Regions from separate parts of the Lysinibacillus louembei genome, predicted to be linked through region 2. Evidence: a T-box and tRNA genes for the amino acid it is inferred to sense, from the RefSeq annotation. Region 2 holds a T-box; the other holds one or more tRNA genes.

Region 1 (6,542 bases), 1.6 Mb from region 2:
GCCATTTTGCGATAGCCTGTTAACTTCCCCCCAGCTATTGTTACAAGCCCTGATGCCGATGTCCACACTTCATCTTTGCGCGAAATTTCCGATGGGTTTTTACCATCCTCGTGAATTAGTGGACGCACACCAGCCCAGCTTGATTCAATATCAGCATCTGTCACTTGCACTTTCGGAAACATATAATGAATAGCCTCCATTAAATAATCGCGGTCACTTTGCTCAATATCCATGCTACGTGGATCACCTTTATAAAATGTGTCCGTCGTACCTACATATGTTTTGCCATCTCGTGGAATTGCAAATACCATACGACCATCTGGCGTGTCAAAATACACCGCCTGACGCAGCGGGAATTTTGATTCGTCAAAAACAATATGCACACCTTTAGACAAAATTAAATGCTTGCCTTGCTGTGCCCCCTCTATTTTTCGCACTTCATCAACCCAAGGGCCTGCTGCATTAATAACCGTTTTAGCACGGATCGTAAAGCTTTCATCACCAATTACATCCTGTGCAACAATGCCATTTATTTTTTGATTGTCATCATAAATAAATTGCTGTGCCTTTGTATAATTTAATAAAGTTGCGCCTTTAGCAATTGCTGCTTTTGCAACTTCAATCGTTAGGCGAGCATCATCTGTCCGATATTCTACATAAACGCCGCCACCAAGCAGCCCTTGCGTTTTTACTAATGGTTCCTTGCTTCTAGTTTGAATCGCATTTAACATAGAACGGCGTTCAGAACGCTTCACACCAGCTAAAAAATCATAGACGCGTAAGCCAACATTCGTTGAAAATTTACCAAATGTCCCGCCTTTATGAAACGGCAATAGCATCCAAACAGGCGTTGTTACATGTGGGCCATTTTCATAAACAATTGCGCGCTCCTTCCCTAATTCGGCAACCTCTTTCACTTCAAACTGCTTTAAATAACGCAACCCTCCATGCACCAATTTTGTTGAACGACTTGAAGTCCCTGCCGCAAAATCCTGCATTTCTACTAAAGCAACAGACAAGCCACGTGCACTTGCATCTAAAGCAACACCACAGCCTGTAATCCCACCACCAATAACTAATACATCATATTCCTGACCTTGCAATTCTTCAATAATTTGTTGACGTTGTAATGCTGAAGCTGAACTCATTGCGTTTTCCTCCTTCATATACGAAAAAAGAGACTATTAAAAGCATATATACTTAATGCATATATGTTCTTAACGGTCTCTCAATCGCTCATACCAATTATTAACTTATCATTATTTTAACTTGCCTTTTTAAAAAAGGCAAGTTAAAACATTTTAGGTGCCAGGCACACACACAATTTCCACACAATTCAACAGCATTATTTCGTCGCATAGGCTACGATACAATCATGTAAATACTGTGAAGCGCCAGCTGTCACGCGCTCATCATAGTATGCCGTAAAACGCTCATCTGCCACATACATTGCTGCTAACCCTGCGTGTGCTTCCTTCGAGTAATCCTTCCAAGAAAACATTAACCAACGCTTGTGCAATTCAGCAACCTCCTGACCTAATTCAGATGCTGGGTTTCCATCTGCCATTGCCTCACGTAAGCGCTCAAATAGGCTTTGCTCTAGCTGCCCCATTTCTTCAAATTGCTGCTCCGTCATATTCAACCACTTCTTATTGGAAGCCTCAACCGTTTCGTTGCCGTAGCGTTGACGAATTTCCTCGCCAAATTTCTCTTCATTTTGCTGTAGCATTTTTTCTTTAAAGCCTTTGAATTTTTCTTCGTTTGACATATTTTTTCCCTCCTGTAATGCTTCAATTGTTTGATCCACCGTTTGTAGCAATTGCTGAATCATTGCGTTTTTCTCTAGCAATTGCTGACGATGACATTCTAATGCATCCATCACATTAAAATTCGGTGCATGAATGATGTCTTTAATTTGCTCCAACTTCATATCTAGTGCCCGATAAAACAAAATTTGCTGCAATAAGTCAATCTCCTTCTGCGAATAAATTCGATAGCCGGCATCATTTTTCATCGCAGGAGACAGCAGCCCAATTTCATCGTAATAGCGCAACGTACGTGTGCTTACACCCGATAGCTTTGCCAGTTCATTAATTTTCATCTGTTCATCACCTCTATGCTTACTATAAATGTTGACGTAGCGTCAAGGTCAACAGTTTTGTATAATTATTTTTAACAGGAGGAGAAAATAATGAATCAACTACAAATCGCTCTACAACTTCGCAAAGACAACAAGCTTACCGAATCAAATAAATTGTTCGTGCAGCTAGCGGCACAGCACCCTGATGATGCTTATTTACAATATCAATGCGCTTGGAGCTTTGACGTTCTTGGTGAGGAGACACAGGCTGTTCCATACTATGAAAAGGCTATTCAAGGCGAATTAAATGCCGAAGACATGGCAAATGCCTATTTAGGACTTGGCAGCACATTTAGAACGCTTGGCAAATATCAACAATCACAAGAAACGCTAAGTAAAGCAATTGCATTATTCCCAGAAAATCAAGCACTTCAAGTGTTTTATGCGATGACATTATACAACTTGAATGAGCATTCAAACGCAATGGAGCTATTGTTAAACTGTATTGCTAACAGCTCTATGGATATTAACATTCAAAAATACAAAAGAGCTATTCAATTTTATGCAGAGAAATTAGATGAAACATGGTAATAGTACTTTTAACCTTTCTCTATAAAAATATTCCGATTTACAGACTTTCCTATTATTATAAAATAAAGGAGGTGAAAATAGTTTGAAGTACAAGCAACTTGAAGCTATTATGAGGAGGGTTGCTAGTCAATGTCCTGACTATCATTATTTTATAGAACAGCATGCCTTAGCTGCTGCTGGTATTGCAGGTGAGAATGAGGTTTTTTATTTTTTGCAAGAGCTGGCTATGCCTCATCAGATTTTGCGTAATTTTTGTTTAATTGATTTTGCAGCACATAAACATGAAATGGATTTTCTCATTATTTTTTCATCTTTCATTCTTTGTTTGGAGGTGAAAAACATAGCAGGGCAATTAAATTTTGATGTTGAGGCATCACAATTGCTACGAACTCGTGCTGATGGCGTTATCGAACGCTTTCCAAACCCTGTTGCCCAACTAACACGTCATATCCGTTTTCTGTCTTCTCTTTTTCCCCATATTCCTATTGTTGGTGCAGTAGTCATTGCAAACCGCCGCGCAATTATCGGTAGCCGACGAAATACACATATCCCCATCTTTCATGCAGATTACCTTCATAGCTTTATTGAGAGTAGCCTAAAGCAATATACTAAGCCCGTCCTCCAAATCAACACTTTTTATGAACAACTTCTAGCAAGGCAAGCCCCTGTAATAAAATCATTTTCGTTCACATTAGCAGATTTAAAAAAAGGTGTATTTTGTGAAAAATGTAGTTCTAAAATGCATTTTGTGCAAGATCGATTCATTTGCTCAAACTGTCACCATCAAGATAAATTTGCTCATTTTCAAGCATTAGCTGATTTTCGCTTATTAGTAGATTCGAAAATTACAAATCAGAAGTTTCGTACACTTTGTGAGATTTCCTCGAGATATGCAGCAAAGCGTTTGTTAAAATATTTACCTATAATCAAGCAAGGCAGAACTACTTATTACGAGATTCCTGAGCAAATTGTTACAATCGCCCCTCATTCGCCCAATTAGCTAGAAAATTCGCCCGATTCCACAGTCAATTCGCCCGCAAACAGTCTACATTCGCCCATTTTTGTTTTGGTCATTTCTCTTCTTTCTACACAATAAAAAAGCAGTACACGTCTCGAAGACATGCACTGCTTTTTGAATGACCCGTACGGGATTCGAACCCGTGTTACCGCCGTGAAAGGGCGGTGTCTTAACCACTTGACCAACGGGCCAGCTTTGCTGGCGGAGAAGGAGGGATTTGAACCCTCGCGCCGGTCACCCGACCTACGCCCTTAGCAGGGGCGCCTCTTCGGCCTCTTGAGTACTTCCCCATATGGCTCCGAAGGCAGGGCTCGAACCTGCGACCAACCGGTTAACAGCCGGTTGCTCTACCACTGAGCTACTTCGGAATAATCTTTTGGTGGGCCTAAATGGACTCGAACCATCGACCTCACGCTTATCAGGCGTGCGCTCTAACCAGCTGAGCTATAGGCCCTTATTGGAGCGGGTGATCGGAATCGAACCGACGACATCAGCTTGGAAGGCTGAGGTTTTACCATTAAACTACACCCGCACATACATGGTGGGTCAGGACGGAATCGAACCGCCGACACTTAGAGCTTCAATCTAATGCTCTACCAACTGAGCTACTGACCCATGTTTTTTTAAAATGGCGGTCCCGACCGGGATCGAACCGGCGATCTCCTGCGTGACAGGCAGGCATGTTAACCGCTACACCACGGGACCTTTTGGTTGCGGGGACAGGATTTGAACCTGTGACCTTCGGGTTATGAGCCCGACGAGCTACCGAACTGCTCCACCCCGCGATAATTATTATGTTGTTCACCATTTTTTCTTGGAAAAGATGGCGGAGGAAGAGGGATTCGAACCCCCGCGCGGTGTAACCCGCCTGTCGGTTTTCAAGACCGATCCCTTCAGCCGGACTTGGGTATTCCTCCGTTATAAAAGTGAAAAATGGTGGACCTTACAGGACTCGAACCTGTGACCGGACGGTTATGAGCCGTCTGCTCTAACCAACTGAGCTAAAGGTCCTTTAAGATGGCGGCGGAGGGGATCGAACCCCCGACCTTACGGGTATGAACCGTACGCTCTAGCCAGCTGAGCTACGCCGCCAGGATCTTTACTTATGGTTGGTGGAGCCTAGCGGGATCGAACCGCTGACCTCCTGCGTGCAAGGCAGGCGCTCTCCCAGCTGAGCTAAGGCCCCATAAGTTTCTTTCAGTTGGTGTTACATGGTCGGGAAGACAGGATTCGAACCTGCGACCCCTTGGTCCCAAACCAAGTGCTCTACCAAGCTGAGCTACTTCCCGTATAACTAATGGCGCGCCCGACAGGAGTCGAACCCATAACCTTCTGATCCGTAGTCAGACGCTCTATCCAATTGAGCTACGGGCGCTTTTTAAAATGGTGCCGAGGGCCGGAATCGAACCGGCACGGTAGTCACCTACCGCAGGATTTTAAGTCCTGTGCGTCTGCCAGTTCCGCCACCCCGGCACATGTTGGAGCGGAAGACGAGGTTCGAACTCGCGACCCCCACCTTGGCAAGGTGGTGTTCTACCACTGAACTACTTCCGCATGTGCTAAAGAATTTTTATTCTGACAGTTTATGAAATTATTTGGTGCGGGTGAAGGGAGTCGAACCCCCACGCCTTACGGCGCTAGATCCTAAGTCTAGTGCGTCTGCCAATTCCGCCACACCCGCTTTTATTTAGGTCTTAAATGGTGAGCCATGAAGGACTCGAACCTTCGACCCTCTGATTAAAAGTCAGATGCTCTACCGACTGAGCTAATGGCTCAAAATGGTGCCGGCGATAGGAGTCGAACCCACGACCTACTGATTACAAGTCAGTTGCTCTACCAACTGAGCTACACCGGCATTTTGATTGGTGGAGGATGACGGGTTCGAACCGCCGACCCCCTGCTTGTAAGGCAGGTGCTCTCCCAGCTGAGCTAATCCTCCGTATGTAAAGCCTAGCAACGTCCTACTCTCACAGGGGGAAACCCCCAACTACCATCGGCGCTAAAGAGCTTAACTTCCGTGTTCGGTATGGGAACGGGTGTGACTCTTTGCCATCATTACTAGACTCTTTTCTCTCTCAAAACGTTACCCGTTCTTCAAGACAAGAATTAGTATATAACGTTATTTCACATTATGCAATACTTTTTTAAAAAAAAATATTATTTTTTAAAATTGCTAAAATACAATGCTCTGTTGCTCATTATAGCAAGTGCTTTTCTAAAAGAAAATAGCTTATTTTTATCTTACTAACACTTATATTTTAATATCCACTGCCGTTTCATTTTGAAGCTCAGAACTTGCATGATGAGATGACCGCGCATTATTCTCTTCCTCCCCTGATAATTGCTTATGTTCCTTGGGATTCTCTTTTGTAATTTTCATCAATAAAGCTTTCCCATAAAGCGACGGGTCATGCTTCACCAAATATTGATGGTCTTTTCCAGGTACTTTATCTCCAACCATAATACGCCCTGCAATCTTTAAGCAAGTTAATTGAATTTTTAATGCTTCTTGCTCTGCTTCCATTCGCTTTTTGGCAGCCTCAGCTTCCCTTTTAAGTTGCTCTGTCATCTTTTGTTGCTTTTTTAATTCGCGCTCCAATTCCTGCTTTTTCTTTAACAGCTCCTCTTCTTTTGTTATTACAGCATTATCCATAGCAAAGTTTACAGTTTGCGACCCTTTGATGTGCACCGATTTCTCCTCCTTTCTGTAGAAAGCTCCTATTTTATTATTCGGCACAAAATGCAAAAATTAAAGATTCACTCAATTGCCAAAAGCGTTTGACTCAACTTTTGTAAATCTTCAATAGATGTGTCTTCTCCAAAAGAAATTCTAAAAAATTGACGCGCAGCTGC
Region 2 (6,542 bases):
TGAATTCTGATGCGGATGGCAATGAGTTATTGCTATCGGATATTTTAGGTACAGAGGTGCATATTATAACGAATGATGTGGAGCGCAAAATCGAGCGTCAACATATGTTTAGTGCAATTAATTGCCTAAACCCACGAGAAAAATACATTATGGAATGTCGTTTTGGTTTAAATGGTAAAGAAGAAATGACACAAAAGGAAGTAGCTGATCATTTAGGAATTTCGCAATCATACATTTCACGCTTAGAGAAAAAAATAATATTGGAATTGCGCGAATATTTAAATGCGCCAATTGCATAACTTGGATGAATTTGCCGTCCATTTTTACGCATAGCCTACTTTATCCCGGGACAAACTGAACGAAAGATAATCGTTCGGAGGGGAATAGTTGATGCGAACAAAAGTAGAGCTATGTGGTGTAGACACAGCAAAGCTCCCAGTGTTAAAACATGAGGAAATGCGTGAGTTATTCGTTCAATTACAAGCGGGAAATATCGCTGTACGTGAGGAGCTTGTTATTTGTAATTTACGTTTAGTATTAAGTATTGTAGGACGCTTTTCATATCGTGGTGAGCAGGCTGATGATTTATTCCAAGTGGGCTGTATCGGTTTATTAAAAGCAATCGATCATTTTGATTTAAAGCATAATGTACGTTTTTCGACATATGCTGTACCGATGATTATCGGAGAGATTCGCAGACATTTGCGTGACCATCATGCGCTGCGTGTATCACGCTCATTGCGAGACATTGCTTACAAAGCGATGCAGGCAAAAGAGCGATTTATCACGGAAAATTTATATGAGCCAACGATTGAACAATTAGCAGCGGCGATTGAAATGAAGCCAGAGGATGTGCTATTTGCACTCGATGCCATTCAAGATCCTGTTTCATTGCAGGAGCCAATTTATTCCGATGGCGGTGATGCGATGTATTTAATGGATCAGCTAAAGGGCGATGTGTCTGAGGATCAATGGGTTGATTATGTGTCAGTGAAGGAAAGTCTGCAAAAATTAGATGAAAGACAGCAGCTTATTGTAGCGAAACGCTTTTACTATGGTGAAACGCAGACGGAGATTGCTAAATCATTGGGCATTTCACAGGCACAAATTTCACGCTTAGAAAAAAGCGCAATCGAAATGATGCAGGCCGATTATTTGCAGTAATAGGTGAGCGTTGCTAGTGCACTACTTGCACTTATCTGTTTTAAAATTAAAAAAAAAGACTTTGAAGTCCATAAAAGTAACCATTTTCTTAATGGTGAATATTTCAAGAAGAAAGCGGTCTAACGTGCCACTTTCAGACGATATAATAATGAAAATCCACTTAGACGCACTCGTTGTAAGTGGATTTTTTTATTTTAGAGTGCCAGGCACACCTACAATTTAGACACAATTCGAGGAGTGGATATGATGCGTTTTTCAGTGGCGCAGCAAAAGGAAATTATTGAGGCAGGAAGTGGCCGCTTTATCGGCTATATTGTTGATGCTGAAATTTGCGAAAAGAGCGGTATGATTACAGGGTTTCTTGTAGCAGAGCCGAAAAAAATATTGCATATTTTTCAGGGGGAAGAAGTAACACGAAAAATTTCTATAAATGATATTTTGACAATTGGTAAGGATGTTATTTTAGTAAAAGGTGTTTTGGCATAGAGGGAAAGAATGATAATAACTTAAGCTATTCATTGATAAATTATAGTAGGCTTGTTACAATGAAACAAAGTAAAAATACTTGAAAGACTAATACTACGTTAGTAATAAACAACAGCTCATAGAATTTTTGATTTATCGTGAGCATTTGTTCATATATAATACAATTAAAGTGAATAAATTTTGAATGTAAAGTTGGGAAAGCATTGGCAAAAATTATTGAAAACTTAGCACAAATTCAAGTGAATATAGACCAGGCGAAAGAACGAAGTAATTACGGGCAGCCAGTCCAGATTATTGCTGTTACAAAGGAAGTAGATGTAGCACGTACAGCAGAAGCGATTGATGCAGGCTTGTTACATTTAGGTGAAAACCGTCCAGAAGGATTATTAGTGAAAAGAGAAGCGATACAGCAATTTGCTAATTGGCATTACATCGGCTCATTGCAAACGCGTAAAGTAAAGCAAGTAATTAATGAAATTGATTATTTACATTCACTAGACCGCTTAAGCCTAGCTGAGGAAATTGAAAAGCGAGCACAGCATGTTGTGAAATGCTTTGTGCAAGTAAATGTGTCAGGCGAAGAATCAAAGCATGGGTTAACTGCTGAAGAAACAATTGATTTTCTGCATAGCTTAGCAAATATGACAAAAATTGAAGTTGTTGGTTTAATGACAATGGCTCCATATTCAGATAATAAAGAGCTGATACGGTCAGTATTTCGCAATTTGAAAAAATTACAGCAGGAAGTTGTGGCATTAAAACTACCATATGCGCCTTGTACAGAACTTTCAATGGGGATGTCCAACGATTACGAAATTGCCGTTGAGGAAGGTGCGACATTTGTAAGAATCGGCACAGCTCTTGTTGGCTAGAAGGAAGGGATAAAATATGAGCATGAAAAATAAAATAAAAAATTTCTTTTATTTAGACGAGGAAGAAGAAATGGAAGTAGCGCAGCAATCAACGCCCAAAACTTCATATGAGCCGCCGAAGCAACAAGAACAGCCCAAACCAGTCGTTAATAATCGCGTGAAAAAAGAACGTAAAATTCAAGTGCATGAAGAGCCCGCACAAGTGCATGCTGTGAATAATGTCGTAAGCTTACAGGCAGCAGTGTCATCAAAAGGCTCGAAGGTGATATTGATTGAGCCACGTGTCTACGCAGAAGCACAGGATATTGCAGAGCATTTGAAAAATAAGCGTGCAACGATTGTCAATTTACAACGTATCGATATTGATCAAGGTAGACGCATTATTGATTTTTTAAGCGGTACAGTATATGCGTTAGGTGGCGATATTCAACGAGTAGGTGTAGATATTTTCTTATGTACACCGGATAATGTTGAGGTTTCAGGAGAGATTTCAAGCTATTTAGAAGATATTTAAAATTAGTGAGGATATAATTTATATGATGATTTTTCAAATTATTAACCAAGTTTTTACAATATACACATTTATGATTATTGGTTATATTTTAATGTCTTGGATACCAGCAGCACAGGATTCAGCAGTAGGTCGTTTTTTAGCAACATTAGTAGAACCTTATTTGGGGATTTTTAGAAAATTCATTCCACCACTAGGGATGATTGATATTTCCCCAATCGTTGCATTGTTTGCATTGCGTTTTATTCAGCAAGGAGTTATTACTGTCGCAAGCTATATCGTATTTTAAACATTTGCCTCCTTTTAGGGGGCTTTTATTATATTTACTGACAAATGGAGAGAAAAGATGGAACATTTAATTCAGCATTTTCGCAAAGATGAGCAGCCTTTTATTGAACAAGTTGTTGGCTGGCAACGAGAGGTAGAGGATCGCTATGCACCAAAATTGACGGATTTTTTAGATCCGCGTCAACGCTTTATTGTGATGTCAGTTGTTGGACAAGTGGATGAGTTGCAAGTGAAATCAGCAGGCGTGTTTGATACTGCTGAGCGTGAGCGCATGATGATTGCGCCAAGCTATTTTGAGGCAGTAGCAGAAGATTTCCAAATTACGATATTTCGTGTCAATTATCCGGCTAAATTTGTCCAATTAAAGCATCCAGATGTGCTTGGGGCTTTATTGTCACTCGGCATAGATCGCAGTAAATTTGGTGATATTCGCGTAGCAGACAGTACAGCCCAGTTTGCCGTCGCGACAGAAGTAGCTGATTATGTGAGGGCGAATTTAACATCGATTGGCAAAGTAAAGATTCATGTCGAGGAATTAGATGAACAAGCTCCTTTAATTCAAACAGAGGAAGAATGGGGAGAGCAGCTTGTGCTTATTTCATCGATGAGGCTGGATGTTGTACTTGCTACTGTCTTAAATATGTCACGTCAAAAATCACAAAGCTTAGTAACATCAGGAAGAGTGAAGGTCAATTGGACAGAGCGTGAGCATGTAAGCTTTGAATTGCAGGAAGGCGATATCGTATCTGTCAGAGGCTTCGGACGCTTCAAAATACTGATGACTGAAGGACGAACAAAAAAGGATAAAATCCGATTACAAATAGGACGTTTAGAGCAAAAATCATAAATATCGCTGTTTTTTATGAATTTTCGTGTTCATAATGGCATAAAAGCTTTATAATAGATGAAAAGATGATATGGATAAAGGAGTGTCATGTAATGCCGTTATCACCGCTTGATATACATAATAAGGAGTTTACGAGAGGCTTTCGCGGCTATGTGGAAGATGAAGTAAATGAATTTTTAAATCAAATTATTAAAGACTATGAAATTATTTTGCGCGATAAAAAAGAGCTTGAAGAAAAAGTGAAAATGATGTCAGAGCAAATTAGTCATTTCAATACATTAGAGAATACTTTACAAAAATCAATCGTTGTAGCACAAGATGCTGCTGAAGAGCTTCGTCGCAATTCACAAAAGGAAGCGAAGCTAATCGTCAAGGAAGCAGAAAAAAATGCTGACCGTATCGTGAACGATGCTTTAACAAAGGCAAGAAAAATTACGATTGAAATTGACGAACTAAAAAAGCAATCAAAGGTGTTCCGCAACCGTTTCAAAATGCTTGTAGAAGCACAGCTTGATTTGCTGAATACCGATGATTGGGAGCATTTACTTGAATACGATGTTGATTTAACAGATATTCAAGAGCAGGTGAAGGTTGTAGAGGACATCGAAAAATAATTTGAGCGTTGCTATAGCGCTTGACGTTTTTTTCTGTTTTTCATATACTGAGTTATATATGCACAATGGCACTTAAGGAAGACAGTATGTTTTAATTGCTGACTAGCGATCTGGGGATAGTGGGAGCTCAGACGAAACAATTAGAGCAGAACATCACTTCTAAGCTAAATTACTGAAAACAAAAATGAGTAAGTAATTTCGTTTGACGCAACGTTACAGCGTTCTAAGAGACACAAACTTTTGTGTAAATTAGGGTGGTACCACGAGTTATAGCTTCTCGTCCCTTTTTGAGGGATGAGAAGCTTTTTTTTATTTATCTAAGGAGGGTTTTAAACAAATGGTAGAGTATAAAGACACGTTATTAATGCCGAAAACAGATTTCCCAATGCGTGGAAATTTGCCAGCAAATGAGCCGAAAATGCAAGAAAAATGGAATGAACAAAATATTTATCAGCTTGTTACTGAGCGCACGAAGGATCGCCCACATTATGTACTGCATGATGGACCTCCATATGCGAACGGCGACATCCATATTGGTCATGCGTTAAATAAAGTGTTAAAGGATATGATCGTACGTCATCGTTCAATGACAGGCTATCATGCACCATACGTGCCAGGTTGGGATACGCATGGCTTACCGATTGAGCAAGCATTAACAAACAAAGGCGTTAAGCGCAAAGAAATGTCAGTAGCAGAATTCCGCCAGCTTTGTGAGGAATATGCCTATGAGCAAATCGCTAATCAACGTGAACAATTTAAACGTTTAGGTGTGCGTGGCGATTGGGAAAATCCATATATCACATTAAAGCCTGAATTTGAAGCACGTCAAATTGAAGTGTTCGGTAAAATGGCGGAAAAAGGCTATATTTATAAAGGCTTAAAGCCAGTTTATTGGTCACCATCATCTGAATCAGCATTAGCGGAAGCAGAAATCGAATATAAAGATGTCAAATCTGCATCGATTTATGTAAGCTTTGCGATTAAAGATGCAAAAGGTGTTGTGCCAGCAGATGCGAAATTTATTATTTGGACAACAACGCCTTGGACATTACCAGCAAACCTTGGTATTACAGTAAACCCAGAATTAACATACGTTGTTGTCGCAGTAGCTGACAATAAATTTATTATCGCAAAAGATTTACTTGAAACAATCGCACAAGAATTAGCATGGGAAAGCTATGAAATTGTGCAGGAGCTACAAGGTGAAGCATTAGACCGTGTTGTAGCAGCACATCCATTCTACGACCGTGATTCACTTGTGATGCTTGGCGACCACGTTACAGCAGATGCTGGTACAGGCTGCGTTCATACTGCACCAGGACACGGGGAAGACGACTTTAATGTCGGGAAGTTATATGGCTTAGAGGTGTTATCACCTGTTGATAATCGTGGCTGTTATACGAGCGAAGCACCGGGCTTTGAAGGTCTTTTCTACGATGATGCGAACAAAGTGATTACGGAAAAATTAAAGGAAGTTGGTGCATTAGAAAAGCTTAACTTCTTCACACACTCATACCCACATGACTGGCGTACAAAAAAACCTGTTATTTATCGTGCAACGCCACAATGGTTTGCATCTGTTGAAATGTTCCGTAGTGAATTACTAGATGCTGTCAAAGCAACAGAATTCACACCAGCATGGGGTGAAACACGTTTATATAATATGATTCGTGACCGTGGAGATTGGGTAATTTCCCGTCAGCGTGCATGGGGCGTGCCGATTCCAATTTTCTATGCGGAAAATGGTGAGCCGATTATTA

What was found. A T-box is a leader RNA that pairs with one kind of tRNA and senses whether it is charged. The one in region 2 lies ahead of ileS (isoleucine--tRNA ligase), so its partner is inferred to be a tRNA-Ile.
Region 1: it has a tRNA-Ile gene. The T-box ahead of ileS (isoleucine--tRNA ligase) is inferred to sense a tRNA for this amino acid. The anticodon was not compared.

What each region holds. Positions count from the first base shown of each region.
Region 1 covers NZ_CP137624.1:2,271,859-2,278,400, reverse strand. Annotated here, with positions in the region: gene R6U77_RS11425 (glycerol-3-phosphate dehydrogenase/oxidase) at 1-1,148, opposite strand, end outside; gene R6U77_RS11420 (MerR family transcriptional regulator) at 1,346-2,101, opposite strand; gene R6U77_RS11415 (tetratricopeptide repeat protein) at 2,192-2,671, shown strand; gene R6U77_RS11410 (nuclease-related domain-containing protein) at 2,754-3,671, shown strand; tRNA gene R6U77_RS11405 (tRNA-Glu) at 3,809-3,880, opposite strand; tRNA gene R6U77_RS11400 (tRNA-Ser) at 3,889-3,979, opposite strand; tRNA gene R6U77_RS11395 (tRNA-Asn) at 3,983-4,057, opposite strand; tRNA gene R6U77_RS11390 (tRNA-Ile) at 4,067-4,143, opposite strand; tRNA gene R6U77_RS11385 (tRNA-Gly) at 4,148-4,221, opposite strand; tRNA gene R6U77_RS11380 (tRNA-Phe) at 4,229-4,304, opposite strand; tRNA gene R6U77_RS11375 (tRNA-Asp) at 4,319-4,394, opposite strand; tRNA gene R6U77_RS11370 (tRNA-Met) at 4,398-4,474, opposite strand; tRNA gene R6U77_RS11365 (tRNA-Ser) at 4,514-4,606, opposite strand; tRNA gene R6U77_RS11360 (tRNA-Ile) at 4,624-4,700, opposite strand; tRNA gene R6U77_RS11355 (tRNA-Met) at 4,708-4,781, opposite strand; tRNA gene R6U77_RS11350 (tRNA-Ala) at 4,800-4,875, opposite strand; tRNA gene R6U77_RS11345 (tRNA-Pro) at 4,902-4,978, opposite strand; tRNA gene R6U77_RS11340 (tRNA-Arg) at 4,988-5,064, opposite strand; tRNA gene R6U77_RS11335 (tRNA-Leu) at 5,074-5,162, opposite strand; tRNA gene R6U77_RS11330 (tRNA-Gly) at 5,169-5,243, opposite strand; tRNA gene R6U77_RS11325 (tRNA-Leu) at 5,286-5,370, opposite strand; tRNA gene R6U77_RS11320 (tRNA-Lys) at 5,389-5,464, opposite strand; tRNA gene R6U77_RS11315 (tRNA-Thr) at 5,469-5,544, opposite strand; tRNA gene R6U77_RS11310 (tRNA-Val) at 5,553-5,628, opposite strand; rRNA gene rrf (5S ribosomal RNA) at 5,638-5,752, opposite strand; gene R6U77_RS11300 (hypothetical protein) at 5,941-6,378, opposite strand; gene R6U77_RS11295 (cysteine desulfurase family protein) at 6,447-6,542, opposite strand, start outside.
Region 2 covers NZ_CP137624.1:3,879,615-3,886,156, reverse strand. Annotated here, with positions in the region: gene sigE (RNA polymerase sporulation sigma factor SigE) at 1-299, shown strand, start outside; gene sigG (RNA polymerase sporulation sigma factor SigG) at 391-1,164, shown strand; gene R6U77_RS19425 (YlmC/YmxH family sporulation protein) at 1,411-1,650, shown strand; gene R6U77_RS19420 (YggS family pyridoxal phosphate-dependent enzyme) at 1,854-2,522, shown strand; gene R6U77_RS19415 (cell division protein SepF) at 2,539-3,036, shown strand; gene R6U77_RS19410 (YggT family protein) at 3,059-3,322, shown strand; gene R6U77_RS19405 (YlmH family RNA-binding protein) at 3,380-4,168, shown strand; gene R6U77_RS19400 (DivIVA domain-containing protein) at 4,261-4,782, shown strand; T-box leader at 4,845-5,070, shown strand; gene ileS (isoleucine--tRNA ligase) at 5,120-6,542, shown strand, end outside.